One region of the Actinoallomurus vinaceus genome, then DNA from elsewhere that is predicted to be linked to it. Evidence: predicted binding sites of a transcription regulator. Region 1 holds the regulator's gene; the other holds the start of a gene.
The links. The regulator HrcA, encoded in region 1, represses chaperone genes, less so after heat shock. The targets are predictions, from matches to a motif close to TTGGCACTCTCNNNNNGAGAGTGCCAA.

Region 2: groL (chaperonin GroEL) is a predicted target of HrcA. The motif match lies at 1,864-1,890, and genes of this name have one in related genera.

What each region holds. Positions count from the first base shown of each region.
Region 1 covers NZ_BAABHK010000004.1:129,611-135,366, forward strand. The annotation lists gene ABEA24_RS15785 (MFS transporter) at 1-112, shown strand, start outside; gene dnaJ (molecular chaperone DnaJ) at 424-1,554, opposite strand; gene hrcA (heat-inducible transcriptional repressor HrcA) at 1,555-2,568, opposite strand; gene ABEA24_RS15800 (MBL fold metallo-hydrolase) at 2,704-3,507, shown strand; gene ABEA24_RS15805 (DUF3097 domain-containing protein) at 3,619-4,440, shown strand; gene ABEA24_RS15810 (DUF4870 domain-containing protein) at 4,543-5,184, shown strand; gene ABEA24_RS15815 (DUF4870 domain-containing protein) at 5,194-5,756, shown strand, end outside.
Region 2 covers NZ_BAABHK010000013.1:190,823-196,578, reverse strand. The annotation lists gene thrC (threonine synthase) at 1-207, shown strand, start outside; gene ABEA24_RS37065 (MoaD/ThiS family protein) at 204-482, shown strand; gene ABEA24_RS37060 (cold-shock protein) at 1,024-1,224, shown strand; gene groL (chaperonin GroEL) at 2,017-3,648, shown strand; gene ABEA24_RS37050 (SMI1/KNR4 family protein) at 3,834-4,487, opposite strand; gene ABEA24_RS37045 (HXXEE domain-containing protein) at 4,498-4,998, opposite strand; gene ABEA24_RS37040 (TetR/AcrR family transcriptional regulator) at 5,058-5,630, shown strand; gene ABEA24_RS37035 (LURP-one-related/scramblase family protein) at 5,665-5,756, shown strand, end outside.

The DNA of each region.
Region 1 (5,756 bases):
GGGGCTGCTCGTCGCGACGATCGTCACGGCGGCGCTGATGCGAACCCGCGAGGCACCGCCGGAGCGGGAGCCGGAGCCGGAGAACCGGTCCGCGGCACCCGCTCACGGATGACGGAAGCCCCGCCCACGTGACGCGGACCCACCCACGTGACGGCGACCCGCCCACGCGACGCAGACCCGCCTACACGACGGAGACCGGCCACGTGACGCAGGCCGGCCCACGTGACGCAGACCCACCCGCGTGGCGGAGACGCACCCATGTGACGGAGACCCGCTCGCGTGACGGAGGCGTGACGAAGGCCGCCTATGTGTCCGACTACGTGACGGAGACCGGCCCACGCGACAGCGACCCGCTCACGTGACAGAGATCCCTCACGGATGACGAAGGCCCCGTCCGGTCCGGACGGGGCCTTCGCAAAAACCTCAGCGGCCGTTGAAGGCGTCGCGGAGGCGGGAGAAGAAGCCCTGCTGGCCCGGGGAGAACTTGCCCGGCGGGCGCTCCTCGCCGCGCAGGCTCGCCAGCTTGCGCAGCAGTTCCTCCTGCTCCTCGTCGAGCTTGGTCGGCGTCTCGATGTTCACGTGGATCATCAGGTCGCCGCGGCCGCTGTCGTTGAGGTGCTTGACGCCCCGGCCGTACATCGGGATCACCTGGCCGGACTGGGTGCCGGGCCGGATGTCGATCTCCTCGGGGCCGTCGAGGGTCTCGACGGTCAGCGTGGTGCCGAGTGCGGCGGCGGTCATCGGGACCTGGGCGGTGCAGTGCAGGTCGTCGCCCTGCCGTTCGAAGATCGCGTGCGGACGCTCGACGATCTCCAGGAACAGGTCGCCGGCCGGTCCGCCGCCCGGGCCGACCTCGCCCTCACCGGCGAGCTGGATGTGGGTGCCGTTCTCGACACCGGCGGGGATGCGTACCTTGATCGTGCGGCGGGTGCGGACCCGGCCGTCGCCGGAGCACTCCGGGCACGGGGTGCGGATCATGGTGCCGTAGCCGCCGCACTGCGGGCAGGCTCGCGACGTCATGACCTGGCCGAGGAACGACCGGGTGACCTGCTGCACCTCGCCCCGGCCGTGGCACATGTCGCACGTCTCGGGGTGCGTGCCCGGGGCCGTACCGGCGCCCGAGCAGTGGTTGCACACGACGGCGGTGTCGACCGTGAGCTCGCGCGTGGTGCCGAACGCCGTCTCCGACAGGTCCAGCTCGACGCGCACGGTGCCGTTGCGGCCCCGTCGGGCCCGGGTGCGCGGCCCGCGCTGGGTGGTGGTGCCGAAGAAGGCGTCCATGATGTCGCTGAACGGGAATCCCGCGCCGAAGCCGCCGGCTCCCGCGCCGGCACCGGCCGCGAACGGGTCGGCGCCCAGGTCGTACATCTCGCGCTTCTTCGGGTCGGAGAGCACCTCGTACGCCTGGGTGATCTCCTTGAACCGCTCCTGGGTGGCCGGATCAGGATTGACGTCCGGGTGCAGCTCGCGCGCGAGCCTCCGGTACGCCTTCTTGATCTCGTCCGCGCTGGCGTCCCGGCGCACCCCGAGGGTCGCGTAGTAGTCGTTCGCCACTTACGACCCCGCCAGTATCTGACCGACGTAACGTGCCACTGCGCGCACTGCTCCCATCGTCCCGGGGTAGTCCATCCGCGTCGGACCGAGCACGCCGAGCCGGGCCACGGCCTGGTCGCCCGCGCCGTAGCCGGTGGCGACCACCGATGTCGTGCGCAGGCCCTCATGCGGGTTCTCGGTGCCGATCCGCACGGTGAGGCCGGAGGGGTTCTCCGCCTCGCCGAGCAGTCGCATCAGGACGACCTGTTCTTCCAGGGCCTCCAGCACGTCACGGAGGCTCTGGGACAAGTCGGCGCGAGCGAGGTTCGCCGCGCCGCCGATGATTATCTTCTCTTCGTGCTTCTCGACGAGGCTCTCGAGGAGGACCGACAGCACCGTCGCGGCCAGGGGCCGCTCGCCGACCGGCACGTGCTCCGTCAGGTCGGCCATGACGTCGGGCACGTCGGTGAGCCAGCACCCGTCGAGACGCGCGTTGAGCAGCGCCCGCAGGTGCGCGATGGCCTCGTCGGAGACGTCCTCGTGGGTCTCGATGGCCCGCTGCTCGACGCGGCCGGTGTTGGTGATGACCACGAGCAGGAGTCGCTGGGCCGCGATCGGCACCAGCTCGACGTGCCGTACCGACGAACGCGTCAGCGAGGGGTACTGCACGACGGCGACCTGCCGCGTCAGCTGTGCCAGCAGCCGGACCGTACGGCTCACGACGTCGTCGAGGTCGTAGGCGTTGGCGAGGAACGTCTCGATGGCGCGCCGCTCGGCCGCGGACAGCGGCTTGATCGTGGACAGCCGGTCGACGAACAGCCGGTATCCCTTGTCGGTCGGCACGCGTCCGGCGCTCGTGTGAGGCTGGGCGATGTAGCCCTGCTCCTCGAGCACCGCCATGTCGTTGCGGATCGTGGCCGGCGAGACGCCGAGATTGTGCCGGTCGACCAGCGCCTTGGAACCCACCGGCTCATGGGTGGACACGTAATCTTCGACGATGGCTCGCAGCACGGCCAGCTTTCGATCGTCGAGCACGCACTCACCTCCCGTGTCCGCAGCCCTTCAATCTGGCACTCTTCTCCTCTGAGTGCCAAGTGTACGGCTCGGCGGCACACACGAGGAGACGCCGGTGGATCACGTTCTCGCGTCGAGCGTGGCAGAGTCACTCCTGTGACCTGGCACGAAGTTGCGGAACGCTGTTTCCAGCGCCGTTATTCCGACTTCGACGTGACCGTTGGGGTCATCGTCGGGGCCGCGGGCGCCGTCGTCATCGACACCCGCGCGAGTGTCGCACAGGGCGTGCGGCTACGCGACGACGTCCGGCGGCTCGGCGTCGAGGATCCCATCGTCGTCAACACCCACGGCCACTTCGACCACTGCTTCGGCAACGCCGCCTTCACCGGGGTGCGGTGGGGGCACGCGTCGTTGCCGGACTACCTGGCGCACACCGTACGGCCGATGCTGGCACGCGAGTTCCCCGGGTGGGCGGAGAAGGTCGAGACCGACCTCCTGCTCGCGCCGGACCACCTCGTCACCGACCACGCCGAGCTCGGCCTGGGCGACCGCGTCGTCGAGCTGCGGTACTTCGGCCGGGGCCACACGGACGGCGATCTCGTGGCATGGGTTCCCGACGCCCGGTGCGCGTTCACCGGCGACCTGATCGAACAGTCGGGCCCGCCGTCGTACGGCGGCGACTCGTTCCCGCTGGAGTGGCCCGGCACCCTGGCCGCGCTGCTGCGGACCGTGGACGGCGTGCTCGTGCCCGGGCACGGGGAGCCCGTCGATCCGGCGTTCGCGGCCCGCCAGCGCGAGGAGATCGACCTGGTGGCCCGCCGGGTGCGGGAGACGCACGCCGCGGGGCTGGACGTCGAGGAGGCCCTCGCCACGGGCGGCTGGCCGTACCCTGCCGAGACGCTGCGCGAGGCGATCCGGCGCGGCCACGATCATCTGGACCCGCGCCCTGGATCAGGATGAGCCGCCCGGACGATCCGAACCCGGGATCGGGGCGGGCCGCCTGGACGATCGGGCCGGTAAGGGATCAGGGTGAGCGCACCCGCTCGGCTCGTGACCGGTACGGTGCGACGGGTGCGGAGCAAAGACTATGGACGCGACGTTCTGTCCGGCGACTGGCGCCGCCCGAAGAAAGGGCAGATCCCGGACGTCGCCGCCGAGCCCGGCCTGGTCGCCGAGGACCCGTCGAGCGGTTTCTGCGGCGCGGTCGTCGCCTGTGAGAAGGACGCGGTGACCCTGGAGGACCGGTTCGGCAAGCGCCGGGTCTTCCCCCTCACCAAGGCAGGGTTCCTGATCGACGGCAAGCCGGTGACGCTCGTCCGCCCCGTACGGGCGGCGGGGCCGTCGCGGTCGGCGTCCGGCTCGATCGCCGTACCGAACCTCCGGGCGCGCGTCGCGCAGGAGAGCCGGATCTACGTCGAAGGCCGCCACGACGCCGAACTCGTGGAGAAGATCTGGGGGCACGACCTGCGGGTCGAGGGTGTCGTCGTGGAGTACCTCGAAGGCGTCGACCACCTCCCCGACATCGTCGAGGAGTTCGGCCCCGGGCCGGAACGCCGGCTGGGCGTGCTCGTCGACCACCTCGTGGCCGGTTCGAAGGAGAGCCGCATCGCCGGCGAGGTCTCCTCGCCGTACGTCCTCGTCACCGGTCACCCCTTCATCGACATCTGGGAGGCCGTGAAGCCGTCGGTGCTCGGCATCGCGGCGTGGCCCCGGGTGCCGCGCGGGACGCCCTGGAAGGAAGGCGTCATCGCCGCCCTCGGCTGGAGGGGCGAGCCGGGCGAGGTGTGGCAGGCGATCCTCGGCCGGGTCCGCGCCTACACCGACCTGGAGCCCGCGCTGCTCGGGCGGGTCGAGGAGCTGATCGACTTCGTCACCGTCCCGCAACGGGGCTGAGGACGGCGCAACCATCCCGCGTCGGCGTACGTCTCATACACTGCGACCTCTTTCGGTCACCCACCGACATCTCCCCATGTTCCGCTAGAAGGGACGCCACCAATGACCTATGGCCAGCAACCGGGCTACGGACGGCCCGGCCTCGGCGGACCGGGTTACGGCCCCGGCCCGGGAGGCCAGGGGTACGGGCCGGGCCACGGAGGCCAGGGCCATGGACGGGCACCGGTCCAGGGCCACGGGCCGTCGCCGTACGCCCAGCCCGGGAACGCGCCGGGAGGCTACGACCAGGGCGGCTACCAGCACGGCGGATATCAGCAGCAGCCGCACGGGCAGCAGGCCCTTCCGGCCGCGGGCTACGGCCCGCCCCAGCCCGCGAAGCGGCGCCGCGAGCCGACGCCCACCGGCGGGCCGGTCACGGACGAGGACGAACGCTGGGCCGTCCCGGCCTACGTCGGGATCTTCGTCGCCGGGTTTATCGCCCCGGCCATCGTCTACCTCCTCAAGGGCCGTTCCTCGCGGTTCGCGCGCTTCCACGCGGTCCAGGCGCTCAACCTGTCCATCGCGATGACCGCCTGCAACGTCGCCGCCTTCGCCGTGACCTACTTCATCGGCATACAGGGGCTGCTCATCACGCTCGCGGTGCTGGCCATCGAGTACTTCTGCGTCGTCAAGGCCGCGATCGGCGCGAACCGCTGCGAGTGGTACCGCCTGCCCTCGATCGCCGCCTGGCCGATCCTGCGATAGGGAAGCCGTGTGAGTGAGCCACAGGATCCCCCGCCCTCGTTCGAACCGCCGGACCCGGCGCTGAGCGGCCCGCCCGCCGCTCCCCCGTCTCCCGGCGGCCCGCCGCCCGGACCGTCGTGGCCGGGGCCGCACGACACGCCGCCCTACGAGGCCGGTGGACCTCCGTACGGCGGGCCCTCGACGCCACCGGGAGCGTACGGCGCCCCCGCCGGGCCACCCGCACCACCGGGTGCGTACGGCGCCCCAGCCGGGCCTCCTGGACCACCAGAGGCGTACGGCGCCCCCGCCGGACCACTTGGACCACCGGGAGCGCCCGGTGTCCCGGCCGGGCCGCCGACGCCACCGGGGCCGTACGGCGCGCCGGCCGAGCCGCCGCCGTACGGACGGCCCTACGGCGGCCCGCCGGCAGGACCCGGACCGTACGACGCACCACCCGGTCCACAAGCGCTCGGTCCCGGGTACGGCGGTCCTCCGCACCCGCCCGGACCGCCGTACGGCGGTCCTCCCGTGCCGTACGCCTACGGACCGCCGGCGTACGCCGGCCCGGGGATCACGGCGGCCGACGACACGAC
Region 2 (5,756 bases), on a different contig from region 1:
GGCATCTTCGGCGAGACGGCGGGCGGTGTCACGCTGGGCTCCCTCCGCAAGCTGCTGGCCGGCGGCGCACTCGACCCCGAGGCCGAGACCGTCTTCATCAACTCCGGTGACGGCCTCAAGACCCTGGACGCGGTCGCCCCGGTGGCCGTGCCGTCCGCGAACATCGCACCCACCATCGAGGCATTCCGAAAGGCAGGTCTGGCGTGAGCTCGATCAGTGTCCGCATCCCGACGATCCTCCGGAGTTACACCGGCGGTGAGGCCGAGGTGAAGGCGGCGGGCTCGACCGTACGGGAGGTCGTCGCCGACCTGGAGGCCAACTACTCCGGCATCGCAGGGCGCATTCTGGACGACAACGGCAAGATCCGCCGGTTCGTCAACGTCTACGTGGGCGAGGAGGACGTGCGGTTCGCCGACGGCCTCGACACGCCGACCCCGGACGGCGTCCAGATCTCCATCATCCCGGCCGTCGCCGGCGGCTGAGCCCACCTCGGGTCGCCGCCCGGCGGCCCCGCCCCGGCAGCGGCGCCGAATGGGGCGCCGACCTGCCGTGGCTCACGCTCGCCGGCTTCGTCGCGGGAGTGGCCGCCTTGAGCGGCGCGTCATTCGAGGTCCGGTTCCGCGCCGGCCGGGGTGACGCCCCGTGATCAATACAAACCCGTGATCCCCGGCGGTTGCTGAGTCTCCGGACTCGGCGATCGCCGGGGATCTTGCGTTGGGCAGCCGAAACGACCGAGGTGGACGCTCCTACTCCGCTCTCCCGCGTGGTAATTCGGGCTCACGTATGCGGATTTATCGGTAGACGTCGCGAGTTCCGCCTACGGGGTTCTCTTTTTGACCGACATCGGCCGCCCGCACTTCTCGGGTAAAGGCTGTTCCACGGACGGTAGCCGTGTGTAGGGTCGGCGATGGCCGCCGAAGCCGAGTCGGCGGGCGATCGACGGGTTCCGCATTGGTCCGGCGGGCTCGAATCAGTGGCCGTGGCCAATGGTCGCGGGAATTGCCCTGGTGGGAGTTGTTGGGAATGGCGCAAGGCACCGTCAAATGGTTCAACGCGGACAAAGGCTACGGCTTCATCGCGGTCGACGGTGGCAGGGACGTGTTCGTGCACTACTCGGCCATCCAGTCGGATGGCTACCGCAGCCTCGAGCAGGGGCAGCGGGTCGAGTTCGAGATCACGCAGAGCGACCGGGGTCCCCAGGCGGACTCGGTGCGGGCACTCTGAGTCCCATAGCCTGACGGAGGCCCGGCGCTTCGGCGCCGGGCCTCCGACCGTCTGAACACGCGTACCCAGCCCCCTCCGCCGTTCCTCCGACCGTCCGAACGCCCGCGTCCATCCGGCTCCGACGTTCCTCCGGCCCTCTGATCGGCCGCTCGCTCGGCCCACCCGGCAGTCTGAACGGTTGCGGCGGCTTCCGGCGTTGGAAAGGCCGCAGCGGCTCGTGGTGTCTCAAGGGCTGGGCCCGGCCCCGCCCGTTCGGCCCTCCGGCGCCGTCTCCGTGCTCCGGCGTGCGCGCCGGTCGCCGGTGTCGGCGGTGGCTTGGCGGGCGTCGTTGAGCCGGACTCGGGACAGGTGGCCGCTGGGGGTGGGACCGTCGGCCGCCGTCCATCGGGTTCGTCGACGTTCCCGGTCGGCCGATGTCGGGTGACCGATCGGCGACCGGGCCGGCGATCCACGCGGGGCGCTCCCGGTCGTACGACGTCGGCGCCGCCCGTACGCCGGGGATGGTGAAGGCCACGGCGTGGCCAGCGGACCTGGCGTTATAACGTGCTGGGGAGGGTGCCGGAGCGAAATGGCGAGAAGTTCACCCTGGTGAGGGCGGACCGCGCTTGCACTCTCGGGGGCAGAGTGCTAAACAAGCGGTTGGCACTCTACTATTGAGAGTGCCAACGAAGTGATCGAGGCGATGAGGCCTCGTGCCCGGCGACGGCATGGAAGTCGCCGGACGTGGTCGTCCGTCGCGGGCGTCGACTCGATCCAGTGATAGCCACCCCGTTCCGGGAGGATCTGGAGCTTATGGCTGCAAAGATGATCGCGTTCGACGAGGACGCGCGACGCGGCCTCGAGCGCGGCATGAACCAGCTTGCCGACGCCGTGAAGGTGACCCTCGGTCCCAAGGGCCGCAACGTCGTTCTGGAGAAGAAGTGGGGCGCCCCCACGATCACCAACGACGGTGTATCCATCGCCAAGGAGATCGAGCTCGAGGACCCGTGGGAGAAGATCGGGGCCGAGCTCGTCAAAGAGGTCGCGAAGAAGACCGACGACGTAGCCGGTGACGGCACCACCACGGCCACCGTGCTGGCCCAGGCGCTGGTCCGCGAGGGACTGCGCAACGTGGCCGCCGGCGCCAACCCGATGTCCCTGAAGCGGGGCATCGAGTCCGCCGTGGAGCGCGTCAGCGAGGAGCTCTCCAAGATCGCGAAGGACGTGGAGACCAAGGAGCAGATCGCTTCCACGGCCTCCATCTCCGCGGGCGACCCCTCGATCGGCGAGATGATCGCCGAGGCGATGGACAAGGTCGGCAAGGAAGGCGTCATCACGGTCGAGGAGAGCCAGACCTTCGGTCTGGAGCTCGAGCTGACCGAGGGCATGCGCTTCGACAAGGGCTACGTGTCGCACTACTTCGTGACCGACCCCGAGCGTATGGAGGCCGTCTTCGACGACCCCTACATCCTCATCGTCAGCTCGAAGATCTCGGCCAACAAGGACCTCGTGCCGGTTCTCGAGCAGGTCATGCAGAGCGGCAAGCCGCTCGTCCTCCTCGCTGAGGACGTCGAGGGCGAGGCCCTGGCCACCCTGGTCGTCAACAAGATCCGCGGTGTCTTCAAGTCCGTCGCCGTCAAGGCTCCGGGCTTCGGCGACCGCCGCAAGGCCATGCTGCAGGACATCGCGATCCTGACCGGTGGCCAGGTCATCAGCGAGGACATCGGCCTCAAGCTGGAGAACACCACGCTCGACATGCTCGGCCAGGCCAAGCGCATCGTGGTGACCAAGGACGAGACCACCATCGTCGATGGCGCCGGCAACCCCGACGACATCGCGGGCCGCGTCAACGAGATCCGCGCGGAGATCGAGAACTCCGACTCCGACTACGACCGCGAGAAGCTCCAGGAGCGCCTCGCCAAGCTGGCCGGCGGCGTCGCCGTCATCAAGGCCGGCGCGGCCACCGAGGTCGAGCTCAAGGAGCGCAAGCACCGCATCGAGGACGCCGTTCGCAACGCGAAGGCGGCCGTCGAGGAGGGCATCGTGCCCGGCGGTGGTGTCGCGCTGCTGCAGGCGAGCGCCAAGGCGTTCGACAAGATCGAGCTCGACGGCGACGAGGCGACCGGTGCGTCGATCGTCAAGCGCGCGCTCGAGGAGCCGCTGAAGCAGATCGCGGTGAACGCCGGCCTCGAGGGCGGCGTGGTGGCCGAGAAGGTTCGCAACCTCGAGCCGGGCCAGGGTCTCAACGCCGCGACCGGCGAGTACGTCAACATGTTCGACGCGGGCATCATCGACCCCGCGAAGGTGACGCGCTCGGCGCTGCAGAACGCCGCGTCCATCGCGGCGCTGTTCCTCACCACCGAGGCGGTCATCGCCGAGAAGCCGGAGAAGGAGAAGGCTCCGGCCGGCGACCCCTCCGGTGGCATGGGCGGCATGGACTTCTAAGTCCGTCAACGCTAAAGGGGCGGTCCTCGGTACTGGGACCGCCCCTTTCGCATGCCCGGCCCCGGCCTTCCGGCGTTCGCGGTGCCCGGCGGCCGTACGCGAGGACCGCTCACCCGGTCCGGGACGGTACGGCCCGACTGCTCGCGGCCGGGCCGGCCGCTTCTGGGCACCGGCGTAGGGCCCGGTCACGGTTCAGACCCGCGATGCGTCCGCGTCGACGTAGGGGCCGGCCACCGCCAGTCCAGCCGTGCCTCCTCGTCGACGTACGGGCGGTGCCCCGCAGCGGTGCCGTCGTGGTCGAGGGCGTCCGCGATGTCGGCGAGCATCGCGGAGACCGTGGGCCAGACCGGTGGCGCATCGGCGCCCTCGATCCGGTCGTACGTCATCACGGAGCCCCGGAGACGGCCGTAGCGCAGATCGGCGAAGAGCACGATGCCGAGGCCGCTCGTGGCGAGCGGCAGCCAGTGCTGTGACCACCGGACGCCCAAGGTGCCGGCAGGGGCGCCGTCGACCTCCTCCGCCGTTCCCCAGCGCTCGTCGGAGCCGTCCCGCTCGGCGAAGGCGTTCACGCGGACCCGCTGGAAGCACAGGGCCTCCTCCAGCGGATACAACCCGTACACGGGCGGGATTAGGCATCCGGCCGTCGGTGCGTCCCACATGCCGTCGGCGGCACGGTAGAGGGCACGGATGTCGGCGGGAAGCGGGACGCCCACCGTCCATGCCGCGTCGTCGATCGCCTCGTCGGTCGCCGGGGGGTTCACGGCGGCGGCGGTCGTGGGCGCGTGCGCGTGCAGCCAGGTGATGATCCGATCCCAGGAGGATGCCACGTCCGTCGTCACGGCCGGAACGCTAGCGAGAACCTCCGACAGAGAACGCGCGGGCGGCGGCGACGGCGAGGGGAGCGCAGGCGAGTACGCCGAGCGCGACCGGCATCGTACGGCGCAGACCGCGCGGGGAGACCGCGCCCTCCCGTACGGCGCTCCGCAGAACCGCGACCCCGATCGGCAGGTTGAGGCCCACAGCGGTGACGAGGCCGGGCGCGTAGCCGCGCGCGGCGACGGCGGCGGGCACGTGGGGGAGGGCCACGTTGAGCAGCATCACCCCTGCCACGCCCGCCGGGAGGTACGGCTTCCAGGCGGAAGGGCGGCCGGTGGTTCCGACGGCGACGGCCGCCGCGCCGAGCCCGGAGATCACCGCCATGAGCCCGTTGAGGGCACCCTGGTCGAGTCGACCGGCCTGGTCGATCCGGCCCGCGAGGACCGGAAAGCGGCGCATGGTGAGCGCCTCCTCGGCGTTGTGCAGCGCGAACGCGCCCGCCAGTGCCCAGGACCACCGCTTCCATCCGACCATGGCCGTCTCCCTAACGAAACTATGAGTAGCGTAAATGGCGACTGGCATAATACGCAACCGTGAGTATCGGAAGACCGCGGGACGCGGCTCGGGACCGGGCGATCCTCGCGGCGACCCTGGAACTCCTCGCCGAGGGCGGCTACCCGGCCCTCCGCGTCGACGACGTCGCCCGGCGCGCCGGAGTGGCCAAGACGACGATCTACCGCCGCTGGCCGTCAAAGGGCGAGATGGTCCTCGACGCCATCGCCGAGCAGCTGGGCGACCGATCGACGGAGGAGACCGGCGACCCGCTGGAGGACCTGCGGCGACTGCTCCAGGTCACGTACGAGCGCCTCGCTGAGACCGTCGCCGGCCGGGCCCTCCCGGCCCTCTCCGCCGAGATCATGGCCGATCGCGCCCTCGCCGAGGAGTACCGACGGCGCTTCGTCCACCCGCTCCGTGAGCGCGCACGGGCGCTCATCCACCGCGCGGTCGACCGGGGAGAGCTGCGCGGCGACGTGGACCCGGATCTGCTGATGGACGCCCTCATCGGGCCGGCGCTGTACCGGCCGATCGTTCTCGGCGTCCCGGCCCCGGCCGCGTCGGCCTCGGCGATCTTCGACCTGGTGATCAGCGGAGTGGGCCATACGTAAGCGTACGTGGGGTTTAAAACGTAAGCTTCTGCCCGTGGATCTCTTCAACTCCCCCGTTCTGCTCGTCGAGCAGCCCAAAAAAGTGTTCGCGGTCGAGTCGAAGTACACCGTCTTCAACGCCCAGGG